One region of the Janthinobacterium sp. B9-8 genome, then DNA from elsewhere that is predicted to be linked to it. Evidence: predicted binding sites of a transcription regulator. Region 1 holds the regulator's gene; the other holds the start of a gene.
What was found. Region 1 encodes NrdR, which represses ribonucleotide reductase genes. Its sites were predicted from a motif close to CACNANATNTNGTG; they were not measured.
Positions count from the first base shown of each region.

Region 2: VN23_RS17760 (ribonucleoside triphosphate reductase) is a predicted target of NrdR. The motif match lies at 6,164-6,177, and genes of this name have one in related genera.

Region 1 is NZ_CP014222.1:1,590,772-1,599,514, forward strand. It holds gene VN23_RS07170 (beta-ketoacyl-ACP synthase) at 1-85, shown strand, start outside; gene VN23_RS07175 (ApeP family dehydratase) at 72-533, shown strand; gene fabG (3-oxoacyl-ACP reductase FabG) at 760-1,491, shown strand; gene VN23_RS07185 (beta-ketoacyl-ACP synthase) at 1,594-2,820, shown strand; gene VN23_RS07190 (hypothetical protein) at 3,065-3,499, shown strand; gene VN23_RS07195 (riboflavin synthase) at 3,590-4,297, opposite strand; gene VN23_RS21335 (YfgJ family double zinc ribbon protein) at 4,298-4,471, opposite strand; gene ribD (bifunctional diaminohydroxyphosphoribosylaminopyrimidine deaminase/5-amino-6-(5-phosphoribosylamino)uracil reductase RibD) at 4,461-5,588, opposite strand; gene nrdR (transcriptional regulator NrdR) at 5,781-6,233, opposite strand; gene glyA (serine hydroxymethyltransferase) at 6,490-7,737, opposite strand; gene VN23_RS07215 (hypothetical protein) at 7,844-8,743, opposite strand, start outside.
Region 2 is NZ_CP014222.1:3,932,237-3,940,979, reverse strand. It holds gene waaA (lipid IV(A) 3-deoxy-D-manno-octulosonic acid transferase) at 1-558, opposite strand, end outside; gene waaC (lipopolysaccharide heptosyltransferase I) at 676-1,623, opposite strand; gene VN23_RS17785 (GGDEF domain-containing protein) at 1,694-2,299, shown strand; gene cobT (nicotinate-nucleotide--dimethylbenzimidazole phosphoribosyltransferase) at 2,385-3,422, shown strand; gene VN23_RS17775 (histidine phosphatase family protein) at 3,806-4,420, shown strand; gene cobS (adenosylcobinamide-GDP ribazoletransferase) at 4,591-5,319, shown strand; gene VN23_RS17765 (hypothetical protein) at 5,389-5,652, shown strand; gene VN23_RS17760 (ribonucleoside triphosphate reductase) at 6,217-8,211, shown strand; gene nrdD (anaerobic ribonucleoside-triphosphate reductase) at 8,395-8,574, shown strand; gene VN23_RS17750 (anaerobic ribonucleoside-triphosphate reductase activating protein) at 8,574-8,743, shown strand, end outside.

The DNA of each region.
Region 1 (8,743 bases):
GCCACGCTACGCCTTAAGCAACTCCTTTGCATTTGGCGGCAGCAATGCAAGTTTGATTTTTGGACGTGACCATGCAGCCCATTGAATACGCCATCAGCGATATCATGCCGCACTCTGGCAAGATGCTTTTACTCGATTGCGCCATCGCGGGCAACGACACGCATTTTGAATGCGAAGTCACCATAAACGCAGACAATCTGTTTTTTACCGGCACAGGCGTGGGCGCATGGGTAGGCGTTGAATATATGGCACAAACCGTCGCGGCATGGGCAGGCTGGCAAGCTCGATTAGCTGGGCAAACGCCTAAAATCGGTTTCTTACTCGGCAGCCGCCGCTATAGCTGTAGCGTCAGCGAATTTGCGCTGGGCCAAGTGCTACGCATCCGGATTAGCCGCGCTTTCCAGGCCGACAATGGCTTAGGGCAATTTGATTGCCAAATCTTGATCAACCAACAAGAAGTCGCCCAAGCCGCACTCACCGTATTTGAGCCACTGGATGCCAGCGCGTTTTTAGCGGAGCGAGCTAAGGGTTAAAGCTAAATAAGGGCGTAAAAAAGCGTCCCCAGTAGAGAAAAGCGGCAAGAGCAAGAGCGCTAAGTCTTGAACCACAGAGGGCACAGAGAACACAGAGAACACAGAGAAAATCACAAAAATAGGCCGGGTTTCTCTGTGTGCTCTGTGTCCTCCTTTTTCTCTGTGGTTCAAGATTTAGCTCCTTGTACGTACTCAAATAATTAAAAATAAACAATGAGAAACAAGCATGACTAATAAAACAATTCTAGTCACAGGCTCCAGCCGGGGCATTGGGCGCTCCATTGCCAAGCGGCTGGCCAAAGATGGCTTTGATATCGTACTGCATTGCAAGAGCCGCATCGACGCCGCCGCAGAACTTGCAGCCGAAATCACCGCACTAGGCCGAAACTGCCGCGTTCTGCAATTTGATGTGACCAATCGCGCCCAGACCGCAGAAGTTTTACTCGCCGATATCGAAGCGCATGGTTGCTACTACGGTGTGGTTTGCAATGCAGGCATCGCAATGGATAATGCCTTCCCCGCCATGCCCCCAGAAGACTGGGATGCGGTAATTCATACCAATTTAGATAGTTTTTACAATGTATTGCACCCGCTGACCATGCCGATGGTGCGGCAGAGAAAACCCGGCCGCATCGTCACTTTGTCTTCTGTTTCTGGCCTGATTGGCAACCGTGGTCAAGTCAATTACAGCGCAGCCAAGGCAGGGATTATTGGCGCGACCAAGGCGCTGGCGGTGGAATTAGCCAGCCGTGCCATTACCGTTAACTGCGTAGCACCCGGCTTGATCGACACCGAAATGGTAGACGAGCGTGTATTAGAAGAAGCGCTGAAAATCATCCCGGCCAAGCGCATGGGCAAACCCGAAGAAGTGGCCGCAGCCGTTAGCTTTTTAATGTCAGACGACGCCGCCTATATCACGCGTCAGGTGATTTCAGTCAATGGGGGCTTAATAGGATGAAGCGCGTTGTGATTACCGGCATCGGGGCCAGTCACTCCCCCGCATATGGCCAGACCAAACCAGAGAAGTCGCTACAGATTTCAGTTAAAGAGGCCTTATAAGATGAAGCGCGTTGTGATTACTGGCATCGGGGCGATCAGCCCGCTTGGCCATGATTGGAAAACCGTAGAAGCGGCGCTTAAAGCAGGCAAAAACGCCATTCAGATCATGCCAGAATGGCAGGTTTTTGAAGGGCTTAACACCCAACTTGGCGCACCTGCCGCGCCCTTTGAGCTGCCAGCGCATTACAACCGCAAAAGCACGCGCAGCATGGGACGCGTGGCGCTAATGGCGACTCGCGCCAGTGAATTGGCGCTGATCGATGCGGGTCTACTCAATGATCCTCTGGTTAAAAGTGGCCAGATGGGCATTTCTTATGGCTCATCGGCTGGTACGCCCAAAGCCATTGGTGACTTTGGCCGCATGATTGCAGAAAAATCCACCGAAGGCATTAACGCCACCACCTATATCAAAATGATGTCGCACACCGCAGCCGTAAATATCGGCGTGTTTTTTGGCATTACCGGCCGCATTATCACCACCTCTAGCGCCTGCACATCTAGCAGCCAAGGCATAGGCTATGCCTACGAAACCATCAAATTCGGCAAGCAGATTGCCATGCTGGCCGGTGGTGCTGAAGAGTTGGATGCCACCGAAGCGGCGGTTTTCGACACCCTATTTGCCACCAGCGTACAAAACGCCACGCCCGAAACCACGCCCCGCCCTTTTGACACAAAACGTGATGGCTTGGTGATTGGCGAAGGCGCTGGCACGCTGGTGCTGGAAGAGCTGGAACACGCACTGGCGCGCGGCGCCCATATTTATGCAGAAATTGCTGGCTTTGGCAGCAATAGCGATGGCACGCATGTGACTCACCCCAACTCCGCCACCATGGCCCAAGCCATTCGCCTAAGCCTTACAGATGCAGCGCTGCAGCCTAGCGATATTGGCTATATCAATGCCCACGGCACCGCCACCGATCATGGCGACATCGCCGAATCGAAAGCCACCCATGAGGTATTTGGTGAGCACACGCCAATTAGCTCGCTCAAAAGCTATATGGGCCACACCCTTGGCGCTTGCGGGGCATTAGAGGCATGGATCAGCATCGAGATGATGAACAGCGGCTGGTTCGCTCCCACAATTAACCTAACCGAGCCTGACGAGCGCTGCGCCGCACTGGATTACATTACCGGCACAGGGCGAGCCATTGAATGCGATATCGTCATGAGCAATAACTTTGCATTTGGCGGGATCAATACATCGCTGATTTTTAAGCGCTGGGCTTAAGTCTAAAAGTTCTGTAGACACAGAGATCAATGAGTACACAGAGGGCACAGAGAAAAGCGTTAAGAAAGCGTAAAGACATTGCACTAAGCAAGATCCCAAATGACTCTATTTTGCAGCTTGGGTTAGCAGGGTTAACTATTTTCTTAGTTTTCTCTGTGTAACTCCGTGCTCTCTGTGGTTCAAGATTTGGGTTTTGTTCATATACCTAGTTATTACAATCAAGCAAACACACCAAGGAATAAAAATGAAAAAATTTGCCACTTTATTAATCGCCGGTTTGTTATCGACTTCTGCATTTGCACGCGATACCGTATTACAAATCCCATTGGCCGATGTATTGGCAATGCCAGAGGCTCAGGGTAAATTGGATGGTTCGGTTAAGTTTTATTTGGCAGGGCAAAAAACACCGCCAATTACCCAGCAATTTTCTGAAGATATTTCAAATCCCAAAACCAATGCCTTAGGTAAAAGCGATGAATTTGGCTGCAAATGGGCCGCACTTTCTGCCTTGATCTCTTTTCAGAATTCAGCCAAACGCGAAGGCGCAAATGCTGTGGTGGATTTGGTGAGTTATTACAAGAAGAACGAAACAAAAAGCGACACCACCATTGAATGCCATGCAGGTGGATTTATCATTGGCGTAGCATTAAAAGGTCGCTACGCCAAAGTGGCGGAGTAATATGCAGGGTTCATGCCCACGCGCATAGATCGTCGGTGTGTGGGCATAAATACTTGCCCACGCTCCTTCAATAAATATCTGCTATTAGGCCTAAGGCTTTTTCAAAGCCACAGGCTCAGCCAGCGTGTAAACATCCACGCCCTGCTGGGCGAGTAGGGCTTCCAGTGCGGGCATGAGCGCACCGAGTTTTTCTTCTAGCGCATCACGCACGGTATCGACTACCACTTGTGTGGCGCGCTCGATTTCTACGTTGAATACGCTGCCAACGCGCTTACCTTCAAAAATGGTCATGCGGCGGGTTTCGGGGATCAGCCATACTTCAAACCAGCAATCTGTTTTATTGGTGTCCGATACCGTCAGGCTGGCGCCATCCAGGGCGATATACCCCTTGGCGAAAATGTATTTCATCCCGGCTTTGGGCACGCCAATTCTAAAGCAACAGTTTTCCTGATCTTTACGAATATCTAACAGCGTGGCGGCAAAGTCCACATGGCCGGAGAGCGGATGACCGCCGATTTCGGCACCATCTTTGGCGGCGCGCTCGGCATTGACATGGCTACCTGCTTTTAATTGCCCTAAGGAGGTTACGCGTAAACTTTGCAACATCACATCAAAGCTGGCTTTATCATCCGCAAAGATCTCGGTAACCGTCAGGCAAACGCCATCAATCGCCACGCTGGCGCCAATCTGAATATCTTTGCAAAACCCTGCCGGAAAAGCGATGCGAAATGTACGGATACCTTCCCTGTCATCAATCGCTTCAATCTGAGCAACACCTTGCACAATCCCCGTAAACATTTATTCAGTTTCCTTAAAGAGTTCTGGATTTGCTTCGCGCACACGCTTCGAAGACTTGAGTAAATTGCAATGATCACAAAAGTAGCTAATCGAGCCGCAAGCCGCGATCACATCGAGGGGCCGCTTACAATCAGGGCAAATCGGCACGGCTTCTTGCACGCTTTCATTCGGCATAAAATTCTCCAATATCAGTGAACCGCAGGGTGAGACGTAAATCGTCTCCAAATAGGCGGCGCTCTAATACCTTAGCTTGTAGCTTGTGGTTTAGGTCGGACAAATCAAGCGTAGCGATGCCTTTTGCCGTGTCACCAATCATCACAGGTGCTTGATAAAGCAGCATTTCATCCACCAGCCCCGCTTGAAATAGCGCCCCAACTAAAACGCCGCCCGCCTCAACGGTTACTTGGTTGCAGCCTCGGCGGCCTAATTCATTGAGTAAGGCGGTCAAATCAACACGGCCATGCGCATCGGCCAAAATCATCACTTCGGCCCCTGCGGCTTCTAAAGCCTGACGCTTTGGCTCGTCATCCTGAGCGCCCACAATCAATACGCCCGCTTGATTAAATAACTTTGCCTTGATCGGCATTCTAAGCTGGCTGTCAACAACCACACGCAGCGGCTGTCTATCTACCGTAAATTCCCGCACCGTTAGCTGAGGGTCATCCGCCAGTACCGTGCCAATACCAGTCAGCATGGCGCAAGATCGGGCACGTAGTTTTTGCACATCAGATCGTGCCGCCGGGCCGGTAATCCACTGCGATTGCCCATTAACCAGTGCCGTACGGCCATCCAGACTTGCGCCCATTTTTACCGTCAGCCAAGGGCGGGATCGCAGCATGCGGCTGATAAAACCTTTGTGATGCTCAAGTGCGGCGGCGTGTAAAACGCCTGACTCCACCTCAATCCCTGCCGCCGCCAAGCGCGTCAAGCCTTGGCCCGCCACCAGCGGATTAGGATCTGTCAGCGCGGCAACCACGCGCACTACACCGGCTTTCACCAAGGCATCAGCGCAAGGCGGTGTGCGGCCATGATGGCTACAAGGCTCTAGCGTCACGTAAGCCGTAGCACCGCGTGCCAAATCACCCGCAACACTCAAAGCCATGACTTCAGCATGCGCACCAGGAGCCCCCTTCACCACACCACCACCCGCAGGCTGACTAAAGCCCGCACCCACCACCTGCCCGTCTTTTACCAATACGCAGCCCACGCAGGGATTAGGCGTCGCACTATTCTGCCCTAAAGCTGCTTGCCGCAAAGCCAGCTGCATAAATTGATGATCGATCGCGTTCATTGGCTTCCTAAGCACGAGCACAGGCATAACAAAACCCACATCTTGAACCACAGAGGAAAAGGAGGACACAGAGTTTCACAGAGAAAACCAAACTTGGACTTTCTCTGTGAAACTCTGTGCTCTCGGTGTTCTCTGTGGTTCAAGATTTTGCAAGCGAAAATAAACTTTGAAGGTTAAACATACAGAGGTGTTTTATTCCTTACTCACTTCCCGAATCACATCGCGGAAATCGTCGACGTCTTGGAAGGAGCGGTATACGGAGGCGAAGCGGATGTAGGCGACTTTATCGAGCTTGGCGAGTTCAGACATCACCATTTCGCCAATCTGGCGGCTCATAATTTCTCTGTCACCTAATGACAAAGCTTTTTGAATAATGCGTAGGATGGCTTCGTCGACCAAGGGCGTCGGCACAGGGCGTTTATGCAGGGCGCGCTCGAAACTGGTACGGATTTTTTCCCGATCAAATTCGGCACGCTGACCATTTTGTTTCACCACCTGCGGCAAGCGCACTTCGGCGGTTTCAAACGTGGTAAAGCGTTTATCACAAATCGGACAACGACGGCGACGGCGAACCAAGTCGCCTTCATCAGATACACGCGAGTCAGCAACCAGCGTATCAGGGGAACCACAGAAGGGGCACTTCATCACAACCCCGCAAAGAACAAGAAAATAGAACTGAAGCTAAATCTTGAACCACAGAGGACACAGAGAGCACAAAGGGTCACAGAGAAAATCAAGCATCTGACTTAGCCACAGTTTTTCATGATGAAAGAGCTGTTTGCCTCTCCCATCACTTATTATTTATGCTAAGTCAGTCTTACCAAGGTTTTCTCTGTGAAACTCTGTGTCCTCTGTGCTCTCTGTGGTTTAAGACGTAACAATACTTAAACTACAAAATCAATTAAGCGCCGTAAACTGGGAAGCGCGCTGTCAATTCTTTTACTTTTACTGCAACGGCTGCAATGTTTGCTTCATCCGCTGGATTGTCCAGCACGTCTGCAATCAAGTTAGCCACGATCACGGCTTCTGCTTCTTTGAAACCACGGGTCGTGATGGCTGGGGAGCCGATACGGATACCAGAAGTCACAAACGGGCTTTCAGGATCGTTTGGAATGGCATTTTTATTGACGGTGATATGCGCTTGGCCCAGTACAGCATCAGCCACTTTGCCAGTCAGGCCTTTAGAGCGCAGATCAACTAAGAACATATGCGATTCAGAACGACCAGAAATCACACGCAGGCCACGCTCGATCAAGGTTGCAGCCATGGCTTGTGCGTTTTTCAGTACTTGCTCTTGGTATGTTTTGAACTCTGGTGTTGCCGCTTCTTTAAATGCCACCGCTTTACCGGCGATCACATGCATCAAAGGGCCGCCTTGCAGCGTTGGGAACACATTTGAATTGATCGATTTTTCGAATTCAGCTTTAGCCAAAATCAAACCACCACGCGGGCCGCGCAATGTTTTATGCGTAGTCGATGTCACAAAGTGAGCGTGTGGCACTGGGTTTGGATAAACGCCTGCCGCGATCAGACCAGCGTAATGCGCCATGTCGACCATAAAGTAAGCGCCAACTTTGTCGGCGATTTCACGCATACGCGCCCAATCAAAGCGCAGCGCGTAGGCAGAAGCGCCACCGATCAAGAGCTTAGGCTTGGTTTCAAGCGCTACACGTTCCATATCGTCATAATCGATTTCTTCATTTTCGTTCAGGCCGTAAGCCACGATATTAAAGAGCTTACCGGATAAATTTGCTGGCGAGCCGTGTGTCAGGTGACCACCGTGGCCTAGGTTCATACCCATTACGGTATCGCCCGGCTTCAGGATGGAGAAATACACGGCCTGGTTGGCTTGCGAGCCGGAATGTGGCTGCACATTGGCGTACTCTGCACCAAACAATGCTTTTACGCGATCAATGGCCAACTGCTCAACCGTATCAACAAATTCACAACCACCATAAAAACGCTTACCCGGATAACCTTCGGCGTATTTATTAGTCAGTTGCGAGCCTTGAGCTTCCATCACCGCTGGGCTGGTGTAATTTTCTGACGCGATCAGCTCGATATGCTCGTGCTGGCGAACAACTTCACCTGCAATGGCAGCGGCTAAATCAGGATCGTATTGGGCGATAGTGGCGGACTTGGAGAACATAGAGTTGGCGCTTCCGTAAGTCGGTTGGGAATAGGGAATGCGCAAGATTCTAACACGGACAAGCATTTTTCCAATTGAGGAATTCGCTATTAATCATGATACCCGCTCATAGATTATTCCTAGCTTGCCTTTTTTTACACCATTGCCCATGAATAATTTTTATTTTATCAGGAAATCTCATGCGATCATCTGACATGAAATCTAAAAACTCTGAAAGCATTCTTGATTTCATTAAGGAATAAAAGGTCAATACGGCAATAGGAATAAACGTCACGAAAAAGTACCCTATTCTGCGCCATGACGGCTCTGCCGCAAGATCAAATAAATTCATCCCCAGAAAGCCAGTCACTGTCGTACCTACCAAACCCAGAATCGTTACCACCGTCAGGCGCACCACCGTATCGGCCTGCCGATGCAAATCATCGTTTTCTAAATACTGGCTCATGCTATGGATGGATTCGCGTACTTCTGTAAACAAAGCTTCTGTGCCCAGATGGCGGCGGGCAATATGAAACATTTGATCGGCCACCACTTGATTAGAGATTTCACTAAACCAATAGCGCTGGGTAAAACGCAAAAACACCTCTTGCAGAATATGAATATCCCGTTTGAAACGCCGGGCAGAGCCTGCATCGCCCACTTGCAAACGTGATAACGCCACCGCCAGCCGGTCAGAAAACATCAGTAATGCGGCTTTATGAAAATGAGCAATCATCATCAGTAAAAAATACTGATGCCTGAATTGCCCCAAGGCACCGGTAAACGGATCGCTAAAAAAACCATGGGTATGCTTGCCTACCAGCACAAAAGCATGGCCATCACACATCATGCGAGTGGATGATGAATCATGGCGACGCTCCGGCACCCAAAAGCGGTCGTAGCAGCAGTTTGCTTCGAAATCCTGAAATACTTTGGCGGTATAGGGCAAATCGCCGCCCTGCGAAGGCCGCGTCACCATACCCAGCCGGTAGAAATCTTCATCACTTAGATCAAAGGGATCGTCAAA
Region 2 (8,743 bases), 2.3 Mb from region 1:
TTCGCTTTGTGCCAATACACCGGCAAGGCGAGCGACGGCAGGCTTGATTAAGGAGCGGATCTTTAAATAGCCCTTGAGTGATTTCTCGGATAAACGCGCATTAGCTAAAAACAAGGGCATCTTGTGATCTGCACATGCGTGGATCAGATTGGGCCAGATCTCGGTTTCCATCAGTACGCCAAAGCTGGGCTGGAAATGTGCTAAAAAGCGCCCTACCGCGCTGGGGTAGTCGTAAGGCAGATAGACGATTTCGGCGAAGTCGGCAAATAATTCTTGCGCGGTGGCTCGGCCTGTTGGCGTCATGCAGCTGATTAAAAAACGGTGCTGAGGATAGGCTATTTTAAGCGCCGCAATTAAGGGCGCTGCGGCACGGGTTTCACCTACCGATACGGCATGCAGCCAGATGAGTGGCCTGCTATCTGGCGTGCTGGCGTAAAAGCCCAGCCGCTCACGCCAGTGCTGGCGATAAGTTGGCTGGCGTTTAGAGCGTTTAAGCAGATATAAAAAAATAAGCGGGAAAACGCAGCAGAGCAGCGCGCGATAAAGCCAGCGGCTCATGCTCTATCTCCAGTTCGATTTGTTAGACGGTGGGTAAACAGAGCCACGCGACGTAGCTGCTCGCAGCTCATGCTCTGCCCTCATTAATCTGAGCGACATATCGTAAAACCCAGCAACTCATTTCATTCCATCCAGTGTGGCTTGCCAAACGGATTCCAAGCTTGGTGGCGCGCCATTGCTGCCTAAATTAACGGCATAGCTGCTGGCTAATACGCCTGTGAGCTGAGGGTCTGATGCGCAAAAAATGGCGATCACGGGGACGGCAACGGCAGCGGCAAGATGGGCAAGGCCGGTATCTACGCCAACCACAACCTGGCTGGATGCAAGCAGCGATGCGGCTTCTTTTAAGCTCATTCGTGGTGGGCAAACCGCATGCGGGATGGCTGTGGCAAGCCGCTGGCTGCGCTCTTGCTCTAGAGTATTACCCCAGGGTAATACGCTGCAGATACCCATGGCTTCTAGGCGCTTGCCAAGAGCAATCCAGTTTTCTTCTGCCCACTCCTTATCGCTTCGGCTGGTTGCCGAGAGTAAAACGGCGTAATGAGCCGGCCGCCATGCTAAGTCGAGCTTGGGAACACTGAGGCCATAAACGATATTGTCATCGATTGTGTAGTTAAATGCCTGCGCGCTTAATTGGCGATTTCTAGTGATGGCATGTTGATTAGGTGACACTGGGTAGGTGTTTTGATAAGCCAAACTGGCCAAGCCTTCCCTTGCCGATGCCTTGTCGTAACCACTAATTGGGCCAAGTGCTTGCTTCGCAATAAAGGCGCTTTTAATTAAGCCTTGTGAATCAAGAATCAAATCGTATTGGCAGTGGCGTAACTGGCTGCGAAAGTTTAGGAATTCTGCTTTTGATTGAAGCGGAGCCTTACGCCAGCGGCGCAATGCGGTAGGAATAACCGTACGCACAGCGGGGTGTAGGGCAGGCAAGGCAGCAAAGCCCTCTTCTACCACCCAATCGATGGAGATATCGGGCCTATGCCTTGCTAAATCGCTAAGAGCAGGGAAATTATGGATGATGTCTCCCATCGAGGAGAGACGAATAATGAGGGTCTGAAACATGGCAGCATTCTACCCGCACTTGCTTTATAAGAACTACACTGACAAAGATGAATTGTTACAGGGTTAGTAAATGATGATCGATGATGGTTTACTATTATTGCCTTGGATACTGGCGCTGATTATGTTTAACCTATGGCTATGGAGCGAGCATTTACGCCGTATAGAGAAAATTAAACTAACCGGCTTAATAGGAAAAGACACGCTTACAGGCCTATCCAGCCGTCGGCATTTCTTGGATATTGCCGCGCGGGAAGTTAATCGCAGCCAACGGTTTTCTAATCCTCTTACCTGCTTAATTATTGATGTTGATGATTTACGCCATCTGAATAAAACTTACGGCCATATTGGCGGAGATTTAGCGTTAAATCATTTGGCCGAAGCTTGTCGCCAAAGCGTGCGTGATTTTGATCTGATTGCTCGTTTCTCAGGTGAAGAAGTTGCCCTGCTCCTACCTGATACACCCTTAGATGGTGCAATTGTAGTGGCAGAACGTATTCGTAGAAAATCTGCGGAAAATAGAATATGTATGCCTGACGGCTTAGCATTCACCATGACGGTGTGCATTGGTGTGGCACAAACTAAAAATGAAATGGATAGCTTAGAAGATCTATTATTAGCCGCAGATATTGCATTGCAAAGTGCAATGGCGGTGGGGCCAAATAAAGTCATGTATTAATGCTTTAAGTCAGATGTCCTTTACTATCTACTTGCACGATGAATGTGCATCGTCTACGGTGCATTCTTTTTGCTTGGCTTTCCGTATGTCTACTCCAAATCAAGCCCTTGCTACTGCTGCACGTCTTCACCAAGCTCAATTAACCAAGCCGCAGGGCAGCTTAGGCAAACTTGAAGAGTTGGCAATCTGGTTTGCTGCACGCTCAAATTCGGCCATGCCTAGCCGCTTACAAGCTGCAATCGTGGTTTTTGCTGCAGATCATGGTGTGGCAAGCGAGGGCGTGTCTGCCTTCCCTGCCGAAGTGACTGGCCAAATGGTAGCTAATTTTGTGGCAGGTGGTGCTGCAATTAGCGTCTTGGCCCGCGAAGCAGGAGCTAGTCTTTCGGTAGTCGATGTGGGTGTTGCCAGTCATTACGCCGTTACGGCGGGTAGTAGCGCCCAGCTATTTAGAGTGCCAGTGCGTGCAGGAACCGCTAATTTGCGTCTTGAGCCTGCAATGAGCGAGCAAGAATGCAATAAAGCTTGGACAATTGGCGTAGGCAGCGCACAAGAAGGCCTCGTGCGTAGCAAAACGCTCTTGATTGGCGGCGAAATGGGCATCGGCAATACCACGGCCGCCGCCGCGCTGATTTGTGCTTTGACGGATATCGATCCGACAGAAATTGTTGGCCTGGGCACAGGTATTTCAGCCCAAAGCCGTGAGAATAAAGTTCAAGTGGTAAAAGACGCGCTGGCCCGTGCCCGTGCTGCTGGAGCAGTGACTGCTAAAGATTGGCTGATGCAAGTCGGCGGTTTAGAAATCGCCGCTTTGGCTGGCTTTTATACCGGCGCTGCCGAAGTGGGTATTCCGGTATTACTCGATGGTTTTATTACAACAGCCGCTGCCTTGGTCGCTGTTAAAAACAAGCCCGAAGTGGCCGATTGGCTGCTGGCTAGCCATTGCTCGGATGAAAAAGGCCATCGTCATGCGCTGGCGGCCTTGCAGCTGGAACCCATCTTGCAATTGGGCTTGCGTTTAGGCGAAGCCAGCGGTGCGGCGCTCACCCTCCCCCTCATCCAAAGCGCCCTTGCCTTGCATCGCGATATGGCCACGTTTTCATCCGCAGGGATTACGACGAAGTAAGCATTTGTCTAAAAAAACTTTAGTTCTGTAGACGCAGAGATCGGTGAGAACACAGAGCACACAGAGAAAGGCATAAGAGTTAAATCGTGTTGAGTAAGAGTGGCTTTAGCAGCGGAACCTCCATCTCAATATAAAACCCAAATCTTGAAACCTCGATGCCACAGAGAACACGGAGGGACACGGAGAAAAACATACGTAAGGTTTTCTCCGTGTCCCTCCGTGTTCTCTTTTTCCTCCGTGGTTTAAGATTTTGGTTTTTGTATGGAGCATCACTTCAGCTTGGATGTACTGCTTATAACCTTTTATAGGGTTTTCTCTATGTGCTTCGTGTTCTCACCGATCTCTGTGTCTACAGAACTTTTGCAAGCTTTCGGTATGAAATCATGAGTAGTTTCCGGCTTACTCTTTTGCGGCATGGCGCTACGGTTGCTCCGGCGGGGATGTTAATCGGTCATACCGATCTGCCTTTGTCGCCCTTGGGTGAGCAGCAGCTGGCTAGTCGCAATGATCACTTTGTTCGCTTTCCTCCAAGTAGCATTGCCAGCTCTGATTTAAGCCGCTGTGCGGGCTTTGCCCAGCAATTGGCGGCAACGTCAGGGCTGGGTTGCCATATCGATCGTAATCTGCGCGAAATGAGCTTTGGTGAGCTGGATGGTTTAGCTAAGCTCCAATGGAGCGAACAACAGCAGGCTGCTTGGGCACTTTGGTCACACAATCTAGAGGAAAATACGGCTGCGGGCATTGAAAGCTGGACGGATTTTTCTGCCCGAGTGAATGCCGCTTTTCGTGCGTGGCTACCCCTTAGCGAAGGGGGTCATCGGGTGTTGATTACCCACGGTGGTGTGGCTAAAGCGCTATTACTAGAGTGGCTGGGCCTGCCCGCAGCGCGGCATAGCCAGTTTTGGCTGGCGCATGCGGGAATGATGACTCTTTATTGGGACGATGAATATCCGCCTATTTTGCAGGGGATTGATAATGAAGTTGTGTTGGGTGAGTGAGCTATTGGAATAGCTGTGCGAACAAAACCCACCCTTGAACTACTTCGGTCTTGAGAACACGGAGTTTCATGGAGAAAACCAAGAGAAATGATCCATTTATTCGTGCCTTATGTGTTTCTTGTGGGTATCTGTTTTAGCGCACCAGAGTCATTACGAAATAGGAATAAAAAATGAAATTTGATTGGCGCGAGCCTGTGCTGGCGGTGCAGTTTTTAACCCGCCTGCCTACGCCGCAGATTCGTCAGTTTGAACCCACTTTACTCGCAGCTGCCGCGCCGTGGTTTCCTGTGGTTGGGCTATTGATTGGTGCTTTTTTAAGCACGGTGGTGTTTTTGGCTGCTAAAGCAGATCCCTGGCTGGCGGCTTTGGTGGGGTTTTTGCTCTGGACATGGATTACCGGCGGCTTGCATTTAGATGGCCTTGCCGATATGTCGGATGGCTTAGGCGCTGCGCATCGTGATCCGGAACGCTTTTTGGCGGTGCTGAAAGACCCGCATCTGGGCAGCTTTGGTGTGCTGGCGCTGATTTGCCAATCTGCCGCCAAGCTGGTGCTCTTAATGCTGCTGGCAAAGCAGCAAGAATGGCTGGCGCTTTTGCTGATCCCCGCATGGGCGCGCTTCGGCGTTTTGTATTGGAGCCGCTTACCCGCTTTAGCGCCTGGTATGGCAGAGCAATTTGCCTGGCAAAAAACCAGCTACTCGTTGTATATTCTTTTGGCTGCACTTTTGCTGCTGTCCTATTTTATAGTTCCCGCATTAATGATGGCCCCCTTACTGATTTTGGCTTATGCCAAATGGCTGATGCATAAATTGGGTGGGATGACAGGGGATTGCCTAGGCGCGGGAATAGAAATCACTGAAACTGGGCTATTATTTTGCGTGCTTGTTCTGGTCATATAGGGTGTGCCACTACGCAGTTGTTGCGCGCTCTATAAAAAACGTTGATTTTGGTGTTTATAGGAACGGTTTATGAAGATTATCCGCAATATTGAAGTCTGGGAAAAAGGCATGGATGGCGGTTTTATCGGGCATTTGGCCATTGCCGAAACCATCAGCGTTGAGTTTTTGTTTAGCTTATTTCGCCATGAGCAAGATCAGCCAGATCCTGAAATGAAGCTCTCTTATATGCTAGATGCCGCCCGTATTGCCCTGCTGCAACCCTATGTGGGCGAGCTGATGGAGCTGGAAAAAAACGATTATATTTTGACCGCACACGGCCAGCCTGATTATTAACTGATGTTATGCAACAGAAACCCAAATCTTGAACTACGGAGGACACAGAGAACACGGAGTTTCACAGAGAAAAACAAGGTTTGAATCGGTTTTTAAGTGTTTTAAAACCCAGCAATTAGAATTTGCATCGCGGCTAGTGGCACTGGGCTTAAATCTCCCCTTGAAACACGCCGTAGCGAGGAACAAGCGGGGCGGGGTTTCGGCAAGGGAGCGAGGCAGCGAGCCAATCCCGACCGCCGCCGACTCGATTGTCCGCAGCGTAGGGGCCTTCGTGTTTTGTGGGGTGGCCTTCTTTCGCTTCCTTTCTTGGCCACACAAGAAAGGAAGGTCCAGCGGGACGCCCGCACCTAAACCAACGTGCCGAAGGCACTAAAAAGATGATCGCTCCGCAATATTTTATTGCTAATATTTCTTCTCCTGAGTGGGCATTCTGCCCGCTCTGCAAATCTATTCTGAAAGTATTTGATTCTGATCAAATGCCCCATATCTAGCTAAGCATCCTTAGATAAAACACCATATATTGTGGTCTGTAAAAATATTCTACCCTGATCCAGGTGGGGAAAAATGACCATATACCCGCAATATGTGCTGAAACGCGATGGCCGCATCGTGCCTTTTGATCTTGATAAAATTCGCCTTGCCCTGCTGAATGCTAGCCGCGTAACTGGCGAGTTTGATGAGGCAGAAGCAATACGCTTAAGTACGCTGATTAGCAGCCGCTTGCAGGGTGATCTCACCCCCACCATCGAGCAGATTCAGGATCAGGCTGAAGAAGCACTGCTGCAATACCATTATCTAAAAACAGCTCGCGCCTATATTGCTTACCGCAGCCAGCACGCCCGTTTGCGCTCCGATGTGCGCACGGTGGTGGATGTTGAATCGTCGATTAATGAATATCTGGATCAATCTGATTGGCGGGTCAATGCCAATGCTAATCAGGGTTGGAGCTTGGGCGGGCTGATTTTAAATACCAGCGGCAAAATGATTGCCAATTACTGGTTAAGCCATGTTTATCCGCCAGAAATTGGCGAGGCGCATCGCTCTGGTGCCATGCATATTCATGATTTAGATATGCTATCTGGCTATTGCGCGGGTTGGTCTTTACGCCGCCTCTTGCAAGAAGGCTTTAATGGCGTGCCGGGCAAGGTAGAAGCCAAGCCGCCTAAGCATTTCTCAGCCGCCATCGGCCAGATTGTTAACTTTTTAGGTACTTTGCAAAATGAATGGGCGGGCGCTCAGGCATTTAGCTCATTTGATACCTATATGGCGGCGTTTATTCGTGCCGATAATCTGCAATACACGCAGGTAAAGCAATATATCCAAGAGCTGATTTACAACCTGAATGTGCCCAGCCGCTGGGGCACGCAAACGCCGTTTACCAATCTGACTTTCGATTGGATCTGCCCAGAAGATTTGCGCGAACAAATCCCCTATGTGGGTGGCAAGGAAATGCCATTTAGCTACGGTGATTTGCAAACCGAAATGGATATGATCAACCGCGCCTATATCGAAGTGATGATGGAAGGCGATGCGCTGGGCCGTGTGTTTACTTTCCCTATTCCCACCTACAACATCACCAAAGATTTTGCATGGGATCACCCCAATACCGATCTTTTGTTTGAAATGACCGCTAAGTATGGCCTGCCCTATTTCCAGAATTTCTTAAATTCTGATCTAGAGCCGCATATGGTGCGCTCTATGTGCTGCCGCTTGCAGCTTGATCTGCGCGAGCTATTAAAACGCGGCAATGGTTTATTTGGCTCGGCCGAGCAGACCGGCTCGCTGGGCGTGGTGACCATTAACTGCGCGCGGATTGGTTACGAATTCAAAGGCAATGAAGCGGGCCTCCTAGCGCGTGTTGATCAGCTGATGGATTTGGCCAAGCAATCTTTAGAAATTAAACGCAAATTGATTGGCCGCTTAATTGATGGTGGTCTTTACCCCTATACCAAGCGTTACTTAGGCACGCTGCGTAATCACTTCAGTACGCTTGGGGTAAATGGTATTAACGAGATGATTCGCAATTTTAGCGATGATAGAGACGATATTAGCAGTGAAGCAGGCTACGCCTTAGCGATACGCCTGCTGGATCATATTCGCGCCAAAATGACTGAAATTCAGGAAGAAACAGGCCATCTCTATAACCTAGAAGCCACGCCCGCCGAAGGCACGACTTATCGCTTTGCCAAAGAAGATAAGAAGTTTTACCCCGATATCTTGCAAGCAGGCACGGCGGAGCAGCCCTTCTATACCAATTCCAGCCAGCTGCCGGTTGGCTTTACCGATGATCCGTTTGAGGCCTTGGGCCGTCAGCAGGAATTGCAGCGTAAATACACCGGCGGCACGGTCTTGCATCTGTATATGAACGAGGCAATTTCCAGCCCCGCAGCGTGTAAAGCGCTGGTGAAAAAAGCGCTGACTAACTATCGCCTGCCCTATATCACCATCACGCCCACCTTCTCTATCTGCCCGAAACACGGCTACCTGAGCGGCCATCACGAGTTTTGCCCAAAGTGCGATGGCGAGTTGCTGGCGAAGAAAAGCTGTGCTGCTGCATAAGTAGTCTGTTAAATCTTGAACCACAGAGAGCACAGAGGACACAGAGTTTCACAGAGAAAAACGATTCGATTTTCTCTGTGTCCTCTGTGCTCTCATTTTTCTCAGTGGTTCAAGGTTTAGCAAAATTGCAAATTTCGCTGTAGATATTTTTTGTGCAAATTTGAATAAATAAAGGAAAAAATCATGAGTGATTTATCGGTTCAAGCCAAGCTGGTCCCTGCGCTTAAAGATGAAGAACGTACTCGCTGCGAAGTTTGGACGCGGGTGATGGGTTATCACCGGCCGGTGAGCAGCTTTAATATTGGTAAAAAAGGTGAGTTTAAAGAAAGGCAATTTTTTAACGAATGTAATACCGTTTTCTAATGATGCCCGCGCCCAAGATTGGCGGCTTGGTGCCGTTTTCTAGCTGTGATTATCCCGGCGAGCTGGCTTGCGTGATTTTTCTGGCGGGCTGCCCTTGGCGCTGTGGTTATTGTCATAATCCGCATTTACAAGCGCGTGAGCAGCACGATGCAGCACCACAGTGGGATGA